Regions from separate parts of the Mesorhizobium sp. M0306 genome, predicted to be linked through region 2. Evidence: riboswitches for the same ligand, from Rfam matches in the RefSeq annotation. Region 2 holds a riboswitch; each other region holds the start of a gene.
The links. Region 2 has a riboswitch for thiamine pyrophosphate ahead of thiC (phosphomethylpyrimidine synthase ThiC). Riboswitches for the same ligand answer to the same signal wherever they lie in the genome.

Region 1 (5,623 bases), on a different contig from region 2:
AGTGCTACGGCGTCCTTCGTGCGTCCGACAGATACGAGGCAGCAAGGGCAAATCACGGTCTAGGCCGGACCAGCTCCTGGCGGACCTAGCCACACTACCTCGACCATGGCAAGCAAGCGCCGCTTCGCCTTCCGCCGGTTTGACCATAAATTATGTCCGCTTCCGGGCAACATCTCGTGATCCGGCCGCAAACGGACCCGAGCCGATATAGCGTCGGAATGCCTCCGGTCCAGCCCCGACGAAAAAATCAGCGGCGGTGCCCGTCGCGGCAACTGTGCCACCATCCAGGAAAACCATGTTTTGGCCGATACGGCGCGCATCGTCCGGCTGGTGCGTGACGAATAGCACCGTCATGCGCTGCTCCGAATGGACGTCGGTCACCAGGTCGAGCATGTCGTCGCGCAGTGCCGGTCCGAGCGAAGCGAACGGCTCGTCGAGCAACAGCACCGGTCGGTCGCGCACCAGGACCCGGGCGAGCGCGACGCGCTGCCGCTCGCCGCCGGAGAGTTCGCGCGGCAGCCGGCTTTCCTTGCCGGCAAGGCCGACGCGCTTCAGCGCTGCGGCGATTGCGGCGCGATCGGCCTCGCTCAGCCTGAGCGAAGGCGAGCGGCCGAGCCCGACATTCTGCTCGACGGAAAGATGGGCAAACAGGTTGTTTTCCTGGAACACCATCGATACCGGCCGCGCTGAAGGCGGCGCAGTGCTGACATCGGCGCCACCGATCAGCACCCGGCCCGACCGCGGCGCCTCGAAACCGGCCACCAGATTGAGCAGCGTCGACTTTCCCGAACCGCTCGGCCCCATGATGGCGGTGATCTCCGACGCCGGGAAATCGACATCGAATGTAAGCGGCGTTTCACCATAGCTGAACGAGACATTGTCGAGCCGCACCGCCGCGCCTTTTTCCACCGAAATGGACCGTTCCGGGCTGATCGGCATCATGATTTCTCCCTCCTTCCCAGCAAGTCCGCGGTCAGCACCAGCGCCAGGCAGACAAGGCCGAGCAGCAGCGCCAGCCCGGCCGCATCCTCGGTGCGGTAACTGCCCATGCGCGCCAGCAGCAGGTAGGGCAAGGTCTGCACGGAATCGCTGCCGAACAGCGCAATGACGCCAAGATCGCCGAGCGACAGCGCCATGGCGAAAGCGAAGCCGGTGGCGAGCGGCCGCCGCAGCGACGGCCACTCGACCAGCCGCAACCGGTTCCAGCCCGAGATGCCAAGCTGTGCGCAGAGCCGTTCGTGGCGTTCGCTCGCCGCGTCATAGGCAGGGCGGATGGCGCGGATGGCGAATGGCATCGCCATCACCGCATTGACCGCAACGACCATGACGGGGGCGATCGCAAAGACATCGCTGACGGTGCGCAGGAGCAGGAACCAGCCGGCGCCGATGACGATGGGCGGCACCACCAGGACGAACCCCGCACCGGTGTCGGCCAGATGTTCGAGCAGTGTCCGCCGGCCTGTTCGCCGGGTGAGCGCCAGCGCCCGGCGCGCCATGACCAGCGACAGCGACAACGCAACAGAGAGCAGCGCCGATAGAAGGGAGAGCACGCCACTGGTCGCCGTCGCTTGCCGCACCGCGCTGTCGCCGGCCAGGCGGCCGAGATCGGCGCCAAGCCCGGCTGCCAGCGTCGCCGCCATCGGCCCGGCGACAAACAGCAATGCCAGCCCGATCACCAGCGCGTTCAGCCCGGTCTCGGCCGCACCGGCTGAAAAATACCGGCGCGGCGCCACCGGTAGATTGGCGTCCCCGACCATATTGGCGCCGAGCCGCGTCAAGGCCAGCACGACGACGAAGGTCAGGGCAATCTGCAGCAGGGTGAGCGTCACCGCCCGCGCCGGGTCGAAGTCGAAACGCAGCGCCTGGTAGATGGCAACCTCCAGCGTCGTCGCGCTGGGTCCGCCGCCGAGTGTAAGCACGATGGTGAAGGAGGTGATGCACAGCATGAAAACGAGCCCGGCAACGCCCGGCAAGGCCGCACGCAGCGGCGGCCATTCGATCAGCCGAAAGGCCGGCGCAGCGCCCATGCCAAGCTGGCTCGCCAGCCGCCATTGGTTGGCCGGCACGGTCTGCAACGCTTCAAGGAACAGCCGCGTTGCCAGCGGCAGATTGAAAAAAACATGGGCCACGAGAATGCCCGACAGGCCGTAGATGCCGGGCCAGCTCTGGCCGCCTAGCGCGCCGAGCGTGCCGGCAAAATAGCCGGCGCGGCCATAGAGCGCCAGGACACCGAGTGCGGCAACAATGGCCGGCAGCGCCAGCGGCACGGCGAAAAGCTGCAGGATGAAGCCTCGCCCGAAAAACTGTGGATGCCGCGACAGGGCACGCGCGACGAACAGCGCCGGCGCGACGGAGAGCAGCGTCGAAAGGACCGCCTGCCAGAGCGTGAAACGGGCGACGCGCAAGAGATAGGAATCGAAAGCGGAGGCGGCGCCGGACAGGTCGCGTGTGGCTTCGACGACGAGCCCGGCGAATGCCCCGCCGATCAGCAGCGCGATGGCGGCGAGCGCGACGATGCCGGCAGTGACGCGGGAGTCAGGACGGCGAGCCTGCATTTCGCGCTACCCAGCTTAACGATGGGTGCTGAGAGGAGGAACTTGGCTGAGGTCGTGTTCCCGCCCACCCCCCTCTGGCCTACCGGCCATCTCCCCCGCAAGGGGGGAGATCGGCAGCTTCGTTGCCCCGCTCATTCCTGCCGCAGTGGAGATTGGCGAAAGCGGCTGAGAGCTCAATCTCCCCCCTTGCGGGGGAGATGGCCGGCAGGCCAGAGGGGGGTGGGCGGGAACGAACACCATATGGAATCCTACTTGCTCATCGCCGCAAGCCACTCATCGACCCAAGCCTTACGATTTGCCGCGACCTCTTCCGGGCTGAACAGCAAGGTCTTGGTCGGCTTGACCAGCTTGTCGAACGCCGGGTTGAGCGGCTTGTCGGTTTTGCCGGCCGGGAACATCCAGTTGGTTTCGGGAATGACGTCCTGGAATTTTGGCCCGGTCATGAAGGCAATGAAGTTTTCCGCCAGCGGGTTCTTCGCGCCCTTGGTGGTGATCCCCGCAACCTCGATCTGCAGATATTCGCCCTCCTCGAAGGACGCCGCCTGGTAGCGCTCGGTGTTTTCGGCGACCATGTGGTAGGCTGGCGACGTGGTGTAGGACAGCACCATCGGCGCCTCACCCTTGGTGAACAGGCCATAGGCCTCGCTCCAGCCCGGCGTCACCGTCAGCACCTTCGCCTTGAGCTTGGCCCAGGCTTCGGGCGCCTTGTCGCCATAGACCGACTTGACCCACAACAGCAGGCCAAGGCCCGGCGTCGAGGTGCGCGGATCCTGGATGACGATCTTCTCTCCGGCATCGCCCTCGACCAATTCCCTGAGGCTCTTCGGCGGGCTCTTCAGTTTTTCGGTATCGTAGACGACGGCGAAATAGCCATAGTCGAACGGCACGAAAATATCGTCGCTCCAGGCTCCCGGGACGCTGACGCCCGACACAGCGCCGTGCGGCGAAAACAGGCCGGTTGCCTTGGCGTCCGCAGTCAAATTGGTATCGAGGCCAAGCACGATATCGGCCTTGGTCGCGGCGCCTTCCAGCTTCACACGGTTGAGCAGCGCGACGCCGTCGGCGGCCGAGACGAATTCGACGACGCAGTTGCATTCGGCCTCGAAGGCCTTCTTCACCGCCGGTCCCGGACCCCACTCGGCGGTAAAGCTTTCATAGGTATAGACGGTCAGCTTATCCTGTGCCGATGCCTGCCCTGGCAGGGCCAGCGCGGATGCTGCAAGCAGGATAATCGAGACAAGAGAGTGGAAAAAACTGCGCATCGGCGCCTCCTTCGTTCGCGTTGAAAGGAATTGAGGCGTCGGGCTGTCCGAAACGTCTAATCCCTCCGCCGGTACAAACCGGATCAGGTTCAGCGGGTTGGCAGTCTTGCCTCTCAGCCGGTCCGCGAAGATCGCGTCCGGCACCCCGTTAGAGCGTTGCGACACATAGGCCCGGCCGAAGTGCTGCGCAAGCGGAAGTTTGCCGAGCATCCAAAGCCCAGCCTTCCGTTTCGTCTGCCGTTTCATCTTCCGTTTCCGGGGCAGGGCTGGTAAGGGCCACGAGATATGAGCACATTCACCATCCTGCTTGGCGGCGATCTCATCCGCACGCCGCTGCTCGACCGCCAGGTCGAAGGCTCCCGCGTTATCGCCGCCGATGCCGGCATCGGCCATGCCCGCATGCTGGGCCTGAGGCCGGAACTCTGGGTCGGCGATTTCGATTCCGTGCCTGCCGATTTGCCGGAGGATCTGGCCGCCGTGCCACGGCAGGTGTTTCCCGCCGAAAAGGACAAGACCGACGGTGAACTCGCTATCGCCGCCGCGCTCGAACGCGGTGCTACCAGCCTTGTGCTCGCAGGCGCCTTCGGCGGCAAACGCACCGACCACATCTTCCTGCATCTGGCGCTGAGCGTCCGGCTGGCGGAAGGCGGAACGGAAGTGCTTTTGACCAGCGGCGCACAGGAAGGCATTCCCTTGCTGCCCGGAAAGGTTGGCTTCGACTATGCCGACGGCACACTGTTTTCGGTGCTCGGCTTTTCGGATCTTGCCGGCCTGACAGTCACCGGCGCCAAATGGCCGCTCGCCCATGTCGAGGTTGCCTTCGGGTCGTCGCTGACCATTTCCAATGAGGTCAAGGGCCGGCTGGAAATCGCGCTGGCCAGCGGCCGCGCGCTGCTGCTCGCGCATCCTTTTCCCCTACCTGAAAGCTGATATGGCGCCGCCGCTTCTCAATCTCGACGAGATAAAGCTGACCTTTGGCGGCACGCCGCTGCTCGACGGTGCCGCCCTGACGGCTTCGGCTGGCGACAAGATCGCCCTGGTTGGCCGCAACGGCTCGGGCAAGTCGACGCTCCTCAAGATCGCTGCCGGGCTGATCGAACCGCAGGACGGCGAAGTCTTCCGCCAGCCCTCGGCGACTGTGCGCTATTTGCCGCAAATGCCCGACATGGACGGTTTTGCGACCATTCGCGCCTATGTCGAGGCGGGGCTCGGACCCGCCGACGATCCCTACCGCGCCACCTATCTGATGGAGCATCTCGGCCTGTCCGGCGAGGAACGGCCGAACGACCTCTCCGGCGGCGAGGCGCGGCGCGCGGCCCTCGCCCGCGTCATGGCGCCGGAGCCCGACATTCTCCTCCTCGATGAGCCGACCAATCATCTCGACCTTTCGGTCATCGAATGGCTGGAGGAGGAGCTTGCCCGCACCTCCTCGGCGCTGGTCGTCATCTCGCATGACCGCCGTTTTCTCGAACGCGTGTCGCGCGCCACAATCTGGCTCGACCGCGGCCAGACCCGCCGCCTCGACAAGGGCTTTGCTTATTTCGAGGAATGGCGCGACACGGTGCTGGAGGAGGAAGAGCGCGAGCAGCACAAGCTCGGCCGCCAGATCGTGCGCGAGGAGCACTGGCTGCGCTATGGCGTGACGGCAAGGCGCAAGCGCAACATGCGCCGGCTCGGTGAGTTGCAGACCATGCGACAGCGCTTTCGCGGCCATCGCGGCGCCGAGGGTGCGGCGACAATGACAGCCAGCGACGCCGCCGAATCCGGCAAGCTGGTGATCGAAGCCAAGAACATTGAGAAGAGCTT
Region 2 (5,623 bases):
CCGGAAAACGAAACTTTTAGTCGGATTGCTGAAAGAGGCGGGCATCCCCGTCATGCCGACCCGAAGCCACATCATTCCTGTGCTTATTGGTGATCCATTCCGTTGCAAGGAAGCGTCCCGCCAGCTTCTAGATCAGCATGGAATATACGTTCAGCCAATTCTGGCGCCGAGTGTTCCGGTGGGAACCGAGCGGTTCAGGGTGACGGTTACGCCTGCCCATAGTACGACAGATATTCGGACGTTCGTCGATGCGCTCAGGCAGGTTCTGCAGCGGGACAATCTTGGCAAGGCTGCCTAATGTAAATGCTGGGAACGACAGGGCGCGCAGCCTCAGACCTGATTATATCAGCCGGGCTCGCCGAGGTGGAAGCGGCGGTCCGCGATCCGGTTCTGACGCCCGATCGCATCTTCGAATGTCATCGGAAAGCAGTTCCGTAACCCGCAATGACAGCTTTCGCGATCTTAAATGATGTGACTCCATGATTGAATGGGGCCGTTTGACGACTCGCTGCTTACACATCGGGCCGGTTCCAGATTCAGGGCTCACCATGAGCCGGTATGACCAGAGCGCATGTTCTTGTGCTGCGAGTTTGATGTGGCTTGGCGTGCCCTACCCGAGGGGTAGGTCACGCCCAGGCCCACGGGATCACACACCAACCGCAGCTAACCTGGTTTGAACGGAGCAAGCCTCCGACGCCGCCCTAATCAACAACGCTGCAACAGATCCTTCAAATCAATTTACAAGATTTTTACAACCGTCAGTCGTTGACAATGGTACGGCACCGCGAGTCTGAGGTCCGGCACGGCCATAAAAGTGACGCCGGTACCCTCGGACCGCCGCCAGCACGCAACATCGGGATTAACAGCAATGGTAAGAAGAAGAGCGCTCATATTGGTCGAAGGCCATAGGGGTACTGGTCAGCTATACGTCCAAGCGGCTCAGTGTCTTGGTCTTCATCCAATTACTCTGACGGCTGATCCACCTCGGTACGACTATCTTTCGGCGGAAAACGTTGAGGCAATCCGTGTCGACACTGGCAATCTCGAAGCGTTGGTCCGCGAATGTTCGCGGCTGCGTGCTACCCACGACATTGCTGGCATTACTGGCTTTGCCGGGGACCATGAATCGATCTATGCGACAGTTGGCAAGCTTTGCCGGCATTTCGATCTACCGGGACCGAACCCTGAATCGATTGAACGAAGCTGCGACAAATTCAAGCAACGCCAACTCCTCGCGCAGGCCGGCGTTCCAATACCGGCCTATCGGTTGGCAACGAATGCGGCGGAGGTAGAAAGCTCGGCTGCAGAGATCGGCCTGCCCGTGATTCTTAAGCCGGCAGTAGGCAGCGGCAGCATCGGTGTCCGATTGTGCCGCAGCCTCGAAGACGTAGCCGAACATACGACTTATCTATTGGGCGGAAAGCACATATGGCGGTCTACACCGAAAATACTCGTCGAAGAATTCGCACAGGGCCCGTTCTATAGCATTAATGTTATGGGGAATGAGGTCGTTGCGATTTGCGCCAATGACTTTGGTCCCCTCCCCCATTTCGTCATTCGTGAGGTGACCTATCCGGCCCTGCTGACTGATCAGGAGCGTGAGCGCATCGCCGATGTTTCGCTGAGCTGTTTGCGGGCTCTCGGCCTTGGCTGGGGGCCAACTAACATTGAACTCCGGTGCACGAAACGCGGTCCAGTTGTCATTGAAATCAATCCGCGTCTTAGTGGCGCGCCCGACCCTCAGCTGGTCCAGTTAGCTTACGGTGTCGACCTCGTAACCGAGCACATCAAGCTTGTCATTGGCGAGGAATGGGATCTGCGCAAAAAGCATTCGCATACTGCGGCCGCGCGATTCCTGCTTCCTGATCAAGATGGCACCCTCGACTGGATTGGTGGCGACACTCAGGCAGCTGCTATATCAGGTGTGGCCGAGGTCAAATTGAATGTTGAACCCAAGACACCGATCGTCAGGAAGGGGGATTTCCGAGACTGGATTGGACATGTCATTGCCACTTCGCCCAGCCGTGCTGAAACCGAGGGCGCCCTTCAGCGAGCGGTCGACTTGATCGATTGGTCGATCACCCCTTTTCCGGCGACAATAAGAGGTGATCGAGAGCACGATGTTTGTGGGGCGTTCGGGCGGCCCACCAGTTCTGTTCCGATCAGGCGTTGACGGCTTAAGATCCTTGAAACGCAGCAGTTCCGTCTACGTCAATGTCACATCAAGTTTGACGAGGCAAATGCAGCTTTGGCCACACCTGCCCTATCTCCCGCGGAACTTCTCCGCGACCCATGGCGAGGCCGTCGGCCCAATTTGGGCCCAATTTGATTGCCGCCCACCGCCGCCGCAGGACGAACATGCGCTTGACAAGACAACGCCGGCCCGTTCAACTTGAGGCATTCACCAGGGGAGTCCCGGCAAGGGGCTGAGATACTGCTGGCTTTCGCGGCGCAGTGACCCGTTGAACCTGATCCAGTTCATACTGGCGTAGGGACGGTGCAAGCGCTCTGCGGGAGTTCACGCCCGAGGTCCTGTTTCGGCAGGTCGACAGAAGCGTCTTTTCATCCTTCCGGCACAGAACTGGGTCTCCAATGCATGAGCAAAGGAGCCTCAAGATGAATGCCCTCACCCCAGCCGTCTCAACGGGACCGCTGCCTGCTTCGCGTAAGATCCACAAGCCCGGTGCCATCCACCCGCAGATCAGGGTGCCGATGCGCGAAATCTCCGTCCATCCGACAGCCGGCGAACCGCCCGTCACCGTCTACGACCCGTCGGGCTCCTATACCGATCCGGCTGTCGAAACCAGCATCCAAAAAGGCCTGGCCCGGCTTCGCCACGAATGGATCTTGGCGCGCGGCGATGTCGAGGACTGTGACGGCCGCCACGTCCGGCCGGAGGACAACGGATTCGCGACGGGCGAACGCCTGACGCCAGAATTTCCCATCCGCCACCGACCGCTCAGAGCCAAAGCAGGCAAGAGGGTGACGCAGCTTGCCTATGCACGCGCCGGCATCATCACACCCGAAATGGAGTTCGTCGCCGTCCGCGAGAACCTTGGCCGCGAGATCCGGCGCGGCAAGCTCGAGCGCGACGGCGAAGCCTTCGGCGCGGCGATCCCCGACTTCGTCACGCCTGAATTCGTGCGTGATGAGGTGGCGCGCGGACGCGCGATCATTCCCGCCAACATCAATCATCCCGAGAGCGAACCGATGATCATCGGCCGCAATTTCCTGGTCAAGATCAACGCCAATATCGGTAACTCCGCCGTCACATCGTCGATGGCTGAAGAGGTCGAAAAGATGGTGTGGGCGATCCGCTGGGGCGCCGACACGGTGATGGATCTGTCGACCGGCCGCAACATCCACAACATCCGCGAATGGATCGTGCGCAACTCGCCGGTGCCGATCGGCACGGTGCCGCTCTACCAGGCGCTCGAAAAGGTTGGTGGCATCGCCGAGGACCTGACCTGGGAGGTCTACCGCGACACGTTGATCGAGCAGGCCGAGCAAGGCGTTGACTATTTCACCATCCACGCCGGCGTGCGGCTGCATTACATCCCGCTGACCGTTGACCGGGTCACGGGTATCGTCTCGCGCGGTGGCTCGATCATGGCAAAATGGTGCCTGCACCATCACCGGGAAAGCTTCCTCTACGAGCACTTCGCGGAGATCTGCGACATCTGCGGCGCCTATGACGTCTCCTTCTCGCTCGGCGACGGCCTTCGTCCCGGCTCGATCGCCGATGCCAACGATGCGGCGCAGTTCGCCGAGCTGGAAACGCTTGGCGAGCTGACGAAGATCGCCTGGGCGAAGGATTGCCAGGTGATGATCGAGGGGCCTGGCCACGTGCCGATGCACAAGATCAAGCAGAACATGGACAAGCAACTCGCCGTTTGCGGCGAGGCGCCGTTCTATACGCTTGGACCGCTGACGACCGACATCGCGCCGGGCTACGACCACATCACTTCCGGCATCGGCGCGGCGATGATCGGCTGGTTCGGAACGGCCATGCTCTGCTACGTCACGCCCAAGGAGCATCTCGGCCTTCCCGACCGCGATGACGTCAAGACCGGCGTGATCACCTACAAGATCGCAGCGCACGCGGCCGACCTGGCGAAGGGCCACCCGGCGGCGAAAGTCAGGGATGACGCCCTTTCCCGCGCGCGCTTCGAGTTCCGCTGGGAGGACCAGTTCAACCTGTCGCTCGACCCCGAAACCGCACGGTCCTTCCACGACCAGACCTTGCCCAAGGAGGCGCACAAGCTGGCGCATTTCTGCTCGATGTGCGGGCCGAAATTCTGCTCGATGCGTATCTCTCACGACATCCGCGCCGAGGCACAGAAAGAGGGCATGGCGGCGATGGCGGCGAAATACCGCGAGGGCGGCGATCTCTACGTGCCAGCGGACGAGACCGTCGCACCGCTCACGCCTCAGCCAGGTAAGCCGTCATGAAGGTGCTGATAAAGGGGGCCGGCGTCGCCGGCCTCACCGCCGCCTTCGAACTCGCCGCCCGCGGCGCGACGGTCACGGTCGCCGAGATCCGGCATGGCCTTGGAGGCAATGCGTCGTGGTTCGCCGGCGGCATGCTGGCGCCATGGTGCGAGCGTGAAAGCGCCGAGCAGCCGGTGCTGGACCTTGGACGTGACGCTGCCGACTGGTGGGATGCGGTGCTGCCGGGTCAGGTGACACGGGGCGGAACACTTGTCGTGGCCGCCCCGCGTGATGCCGGCGAGCTCGACCGCCTCGCCAGCCGCACGTCGGGCCATCGGCGTGTCGACGAAGACGAAATTGCGCTCCTGGAGCCCGACTTAGCCGGCCGCTTTCGCCGCGGATTGCTCTTTCCCGATGAGGGCCATCTCGATCCGCGCCAGGCGATGGCAGCACTTCATGACAAGCTCGCAGCCATGGGTGTCAAATTCCACTTCGGCACCGACGCCCGGCATGTTTCCGGTTTCGATCGTCAGATCGATTGCACGGGAATGGCAGCCGCCGATGACAGGCTTCGCGGCGTTCGCGGCGAAATGCTGATCCTAAACACGCCAGACTTCTCGCTGTCGCGCCCGGTCCGGTTGCTGCATCCGCGCTTTCCGCTCTATGCGGTACCGCGTGCCGACGCCCAGTTCATGATCGGTGCGACGATGATTGAAAGCCGGTCCGCCAGACCGGTCACGGCGCGCTCCATGATGGAGCTTCTGGGTACCGCCTATGCCCTCCATCCGGCCTTTGGCGAGGCCGAGATCGTTGAAACCGGTGTCGGCGTCCGTCCAGCCTTTCCCGACAATCTGCCGCGCGTCGAAATGAGCGGAGACACCGTCGCGATCAACGGGCTCTATCGCCATGGCTTTCTTCTCGCCCCCGCCATGGCGCGCCTGGCGGGCGAAATTGTCTTCAATCACGACAAACCCGTGGAGCTTGCTCATGAAACTGATGGTCAACGGCAAAGTGCATGAGGTTGCCGCCACCACGCTGGCCGAGCTGCTTGCCGCGCTTGACTATGAGGGCGATTGGCTCGCGACCGCGGTCAACAACGACCTCGTGCACAAAGCCAGCCGGGCGGAATTCCAATTGAACGACGGCGACCGGATCGAAATCCTCTCGCCCATGCAGGGAGGCTAGCATGTTC
Region 3 (5,623 bases), on a different contig from region 2:
CTCAGGCCACAAGGCGTACCGAAATGCATTGTGGCGAAAAAAATAGGCAATGACTGAACACGGGACCAAAGCTGTAAGGCAACGCATAAAAGCCGGCGAGCGCCATGCTATCGCCGCGGAACTGATTGCGGTTTTGGTCGCGGTGACGGCTGGCCAACCGCGTATCATAACGATTGGAGACGGCAAAGCCTTGCCTTCCGGCCCGTTCGAGCTTGGACATCGATCCTGCAATCCGGCCTGAGAGACTGGGTCGAGCAGCAGACGCGCCATCCGCTGGGCTACATCGAGCAGCTCTACACCTTCGCCGACCGCGACCGGTCAGGAGACGGGGGCGCGCAGCGGGGTGATTTCGATTAGCTATCTCGCCCTGACCCGCGAGGAGCAGGCTGAACCTGCCGATAAGGCCGCCTGGCGCAACTGGTACGCTTATTTCCCATGGGAACATCATCGCGCTGGCGCTCCGTCGACATTGCCTGAGGCGTTTGTCCCACGCCTGAAGGCGTGGGCCGAGGCAGCCGATGATCGCGCAGTGAGCCACGATCGCTGGCGGCGCGCGGTGATCGCTTTCGGCCTTGAGAACCACGCTTGGATGAGGACTTGGTGCTGCAGCGCTACGAACTGCTTTACGAGGCGGGGTTTGTGGAGGAAGCCCAGCGCGGTCAAAATGACGCTTACGCCCCATCAATCTTCGGCCGAGCCATGCAGAAGGATCACCGCCGCCCTTCAGGATCGGTTTTCGCAAAAGTCGGCTTGTAGCATCAATTTTCATCAGATAGAATCGTTTTTCATAGTATTTGGCTGAGCTGCACCAAAATTCGAGGAAAGGATCCCCTTTTCATGCCTGTGGCGCAGAAGCACCAATTTTCAGGTCCTGTTCTCGTTTTTCAGGAAATCCGCCTTCCGGAGATGGTGACCCCGGCCGGGTACAGCGCCCTGATCGGAGCCTACGAGCTCGCCGTCCCCTTGCCCCGGACGCTGTCGGCCACTGGCGAGCATCATCGCATTACCGAACGGGATGGTTGGCGGATCATGACGCCCCGCCATGCCCCACATCCAACACTCGAAGGCCACCTGACCTTCGCGCTCAAGTACGAGGGGCTCGACCTTGCCGTCCTCAAACGGCTGTTCCAGGTGACCGGTCCCGCACCGATCGAGGCGCTCGTCCGTGAAAGCCCCACAGGCAGCTATGCCCGCCGCATCTGGTTTCTATATGAATGGCTGACGGGCACGCGTCTCGATCTGGCGGACGCGGAGGCCGGACGATACGTTTCGGTTGTCGATCCCGAGCTGCAGTGGCCCGGATCCGAGAAGACCGCTTCGCGCTACCGCATAAGGGACAATCTCCCCGGCACGCCTGAGTTCTGCCCGCTGGTGTTCCGAACCAAGACTCTCGAAAAATTCATCGCCCTTGAACTACCGCGGCGCGCGGAGGCAATCGTAGCGGACGTGCCGCGCGACCTCCTTGCTCGGACCGCCGCCTTTCTTTTGCTCAAAGACTCGCGATCAAGCTATGCGATCGAGGGCGAGCGCCCGCCGCAAGATCGCATCCAGCGCTGGGGCCGCGCCATCGGCGAAGCCGGCCGCTGGCCGATCGATCGCGATGAGCTGCTGCGTCTGCAAAGAATTGTACTTGGCGACGCCCGTTTAGTAAGACTTGGCTTCCGAAAAGAAGGGGGTTTCGTCGGTGAGCATGACCGAGACAACGGCACGCCCCTGCCCGATCACATCAGCGCTCGGCCCGAGGACCTGCCGCGGCTAATCGATGGAATGGCGGCCTTCGATCAGGGCCCCGCGCAGAACCTTGATGCAGTCATAGCCGCCGCAATCCTCGCCTTCGGCTTTGTCTACATCCACCCGTTCGAGGACGGAAACGGCCGCATTCACCGCTACCTAATCCACCACGTCCTTGCCATGCGCGGCTTCAATCCGCCGGGAGTGGTCTTTCCCGTCTCGGCCGCGATCCTGGACCAGATCAACGAGTACAGGGGCGTGCTCGAGAGCTATTCGCAGCGCCTTCTGCCGTTGGTGGAATGGGAACCGACGCCGCAATTCAACGTCCGGGTGCTGAATGACACCGGTGATTTCTACCGGTTCTTCGATGCAACCCCGCACGCCGAATTCCTCTATGCCTGCGTTCGGCGGACGATCGAACGGGACCTTCCCGAGGAAACCGCATTTCTGCAGCGCTACGATCAATTCCGGCAGCAGGTGGACGCCTTTATCGAGATGCCCGAGCGGTTGACCGATCTGCTCTTCCGTTTTCTTCACCAGAATGATGGACATCTGTCGAACCGCGCGCGCGAAAAGGAATTCGCCGCGCTGACCAGTGACGAGGCAGGAAGAATCGAGGCGATCTACGCGCAAACCTTTGGTGCCCATTGAAGGCGTGATCATCAGGATCGATTTTTAGTCCGACCGTTTGCGATTCCCTTGTCCCTGCCTTCATCTCCCACGCTTGACTTGTCGCCGAGACATGCACGATTTTTTCCGCACGGTCTGACCGGCCGCCGATCGGCCGCGGCCAGAACGCGCTTGACAAACCGGCGCCGGCCCGTTCAACCTGACGCATTCACCAGGGGAGTCCCGGCAAGGGGCTGAGATACTGCTTGCTTTCGCGGCGCAGTGACCCGTTGAACCTGATCCAGTTCATACTGGCGTAGGGACGGTGCAAGCGCTTTGCGGGAGTTTACGCCCCAGGTCCTGTTTCGGCAGGTCGACAGAAGCGTCTTTTCATCCTTCCGGCACAGAACTGGGTCTCCAATGCATGAGCAAAGGAGCCTCAAGATGAATGCCCTCACTCCCGCCGTCTCGACGGGACCGCTGCCAGCCTCGCGGAAAATCCACAAGCCCGGCGTCCTCCATCCGCAGATCAGGGTGCCGATGCGCGAAATCTCCGTCCATCCAACGGCCGGCGAGCCGCCCGTCACCGTCTACGATCCGTCCGGCCCCTATACCGACCCGGCTGTCGAAACCAGCATTGAAAACGGTCTTGCCCGGCTTCGCCACGAATGGATCACGGCGCGCGGCGATGTCGAGGCCTATGACGGCCGCCGCGTGCGGCCGGAGGACAACGGATTTGTGACCGGTGAGCGCCTGACGCCGGAATTTCCCATTCGCAACCGGCCACTCAGGGCCAAGGCAGGCAAGGCGGTGACCCAGCTTGGCTATGCGCGCGCCGGCATCATCACCCCCGAGATGGAGTTCGTCGCCATCCGCGAGAACTTCGGCCGTCAGATGTTGCGCGGCAAGCTGCAGCGCGACGGCGAAGCCTTCGGCGCGGCCATCCCCGATTTCGTAACGCCGGAGTTCGTGCGCGACGAGGTGGCGCGCGGACGCGCGATCATTCCCGCCAACATCAATCATCCCGAGAGCGAGCCGATGATCATCGGCCGCAATTTCCTGGTCAAGATCAACGCCAATATCGGTAATTCGGCGGTCACCTCCTCGATGGCCGAGGAAGTGGAAAAGATGGTGTGGGCGATCCGCTGGGGCGCCGACACGGTGATGGACCTGTCGACTGGCCGCAACATCCACAACATCCGCGAATGGATCGTGCGCAATGCGCCGGTGCCGATCGGCACGGTGCCGCTCTACCAGGCGCTGGAGAAGGTGGGCGGCATCGCCGAGGATCTGAGCTGGGAGGTCTATCGAGACACGCTGATCGAGCAGGCCGAACAAGGCGTCGACTACTTCACCATCCATGCCGGTGTGCGGCTGCATTACATCCCGCTGACCGTCGACCGGGTCACGGGCATTGTCTCGCGCGGCGGCTCAATCATGGCCAAATGGTGCCTGCACCATCACCGGGAAAGCTTCCTCTACGAGCATTTCGCGGAAATCTGCGACATCTGCCGCGGCTATGACGTCTCCTTCTCGCTCGGCGACGGGCTTCGTCCGGGCTCGATCGCCGACGCCAATGATGCGGCGCAATTCGCCGAGCTGGAAACGCTCGGTGAATTGACGAAGATCGCCTGGGCAAAGGACTGCCAGGTGATGATCGAGGGGCCGGGCCACGTGCCGATGCACAAGATCAAACAGAACATGGACAAGCAGCTCGCCGTCTGCGGTGAGGCGCCGTTCTATACGCTTGGCCCGCTGACGACCGACATCGCGCCAGGCTACGACCACATCACCTCAGGTATCGGCGCCGCCATGATCGGCTGGTTCGGCACAGCCATGCTCTGCTACGTCACGCCCAAGGAGCATCTTGGCCTTCCCGATCGCGACGACGTCAAGACCGGCGTAATCACCTACAAGATCGCCGCCCATGCCGCCGATCTGGCGAAGGGTCATCCGGCTGCAAAGGTTAGGGATGATGCCCTTTCCCGGGCGCGCTTCGAGTTCCGCTGGGAGGACCAGTTCAACCTGTCGCTCGATCCCGAAACCGCGCGGTCCTTCCACGACCAGACCTTGCCCAAGGAGGCGCACAAGCTGGCACATTTCTGCTCGATGTGCGGTCCGAAATTCTGTTCCATGCGTATCTCTCACGATATCCGCACGGAGGCCCAAAAAGAGGGAATGGCCGCGATGGCGGCGAAATACCGCGAGGGCGGCGACCTCTACGTGCCCTCGGACGAGACCGGCGCACCGCTTGTGCCGGAGGCACATGAGCGATCATGAGACTGCTGGTCAAAGGGGCTGGCGTCGGCGGCCTCACCGTCGCCTTCGAACTCGCCACGCGCGGCGCGGCTGTGACCGTTGCCGAGACAAGGCACAGCCTTGGCGGCAATGCGTCATGGTTCGCCGGCGGTATGCTGGCGCCATGGTGCGAGCGTGAAAGCGCGGAGCAGCCAGTGCTGGATCTCGGACGCGATGCCGCCGACTGGTGGGATGCGGTACTGCCGGGTCACGTGACACGGGCCGGAACCCTGGTCGTGGCCGCGCCGCGCGATGCGGGCGAGCTCGACCGGTTCGCCAGCCGCACCTCGGGTCATCGGCGTGTCGATGAAGATGAAATCGTGTTGCTCGAGCCCGACCTCGCCGGCCGCTTCCGCCGCGGACTGCTCTTCCCCGACGAAGCCCATCTCGACCCGCGTCAGGCGATGGCGGCACTTCATGATAGGCTGGCGGCGATGGGCGTCGAGTTCCACTTCGGCGCCGACGCTTCGGCTGTTTCCGGTTTCGATCGCCAGATCGAATGCACGGGAATGGCGGCGGGCGATGACCGACTGCGCGGCGTTCGCGGCGAGATGCTAATCCTGAATACGCCTGATGTCTCGCTGTCGCGCCCAGTCAGGCTGCTTCATCCGCGCTTTCCGCTTTATGCGGTGCCACGCACCGACCACCGTTTCATGATCGGCGCGACGATGATTGAAAGCCAGTCTGTCGGACCGGTCACGGCGCGATCGATGATGGAGCTGCTGGGTGCCGCCTATGCCCTCCATCCGGCCTTTGGCGAGGCCGAGATCGTTGAAACCGGTGTTGGCGTCCGTCCAGCCTTTCCCGACAACCTGCCGCGCGTGGAAACGAACGGCGAGATCATAGCGATCAACGGACTCTATCGTCACGGCTTTCTCCTCGCCCCCGCTATGGCGCGCCAGGCTGCCGACCTGATTTTCAGTCAAGACAGAACCAAGGAGCTTGCCCATGAAACTAACGGTCAATGGCGAAGCGCATGAGGTTG

Region 1: it holds a riboswitch for thiamine pyrophosphate, as region 2 does, so the genes downstream of both, thiB (thiamine ABC transporter substrate binding subunit) here and thiC (phosphomethylpyrimidine synthase ThiC) in region 2, are expected to answer to the same signal.
Region 3: it holds a riboswitch for thiamine pyrophosphate, as region 2 does, so the genes downstream of both, thiC (phosphomethylpyrimidine synthase ThiC) here and thiC (phosphomethylpyrimidine synthase ThiC) in region 2, are expected to answer to the same signal.

What each region holds. Positions count from the first base shown of each region.
Region 1 covers NZ_JAMYRY010000001.1:824,262-829,884, forward strand. Annotated here, with positions in the region: gene thiQ (thiamine ABC transporter ATP-binding protein) at 151-942, opposite strand; gene thiP (thiamine/thiamine pyrophosphate ABC transporter permease) at 939-2,555, opposite strand; gene thiB (thiamine ABC transporter substrate binding subunit) at 2,804-3,817, opposite strand; TPP riboswitch at 3,861-3,975, opposite strand; gene NKI95_RS04295 (thiamine diphosphokinase) at 4,103-4,747, shown strand; gene NKI95_RS04300 (ABC-F family ATP-binding cassette domain-containing protein) at 4,749-5,623, shown strand, end outside.
Region 2 covers NZ_JAMYRY010000020.1:78,551-84,173, reverse strand. Annotated here, with positions in the region: gene hemA (5-aminolevulinate synthase) at 1-298, shown strand, start outside; gene NKI95_RS23615 (ATP-grasp domain-containing protein) at 869-2,173, shown strand; TPP riboswitch at 2,397-2,513, shown strand; gene thiC (phosphomethylpyrimidine synthase ThiC) at 2,617-4,452, shown strand; gene thiO (glycine oxidase ThiO) at 4,449-5,450, shown strand; gene thiS (sulfur carrier protein ThiS) at 5,419-5,616, shown strand; gene NKI95_RS23595 (thiazole synthase) at 5,618-5,623, shown strand, end outside.
Region 3 covers NZ_JAMYRY010000005.1:185,518-191,140, reverse strand. Annotated here, with positions in the region: gene NKI95_RS11070 (hypothetical protein) at 2-220, opposite strand; gene NKI95_RS34435 (hypothetical protein) at 586-756, shown strand; gene NKI95_RS11060 (Fic family protein) at 838-2,382, shown strand; TPP riboswitch at 2,565-2,681, shown strand; gene thiC (phosphomethylpyrimidine synthase ThiC) at 2,785-4,620, shown strand; gene thiO (glycine oxidase ThiO) at 4,617-5,618, shown strand; gene thiS (sulfur carrier protein ThiS) at 5,587-5,623, shown strand, end outside.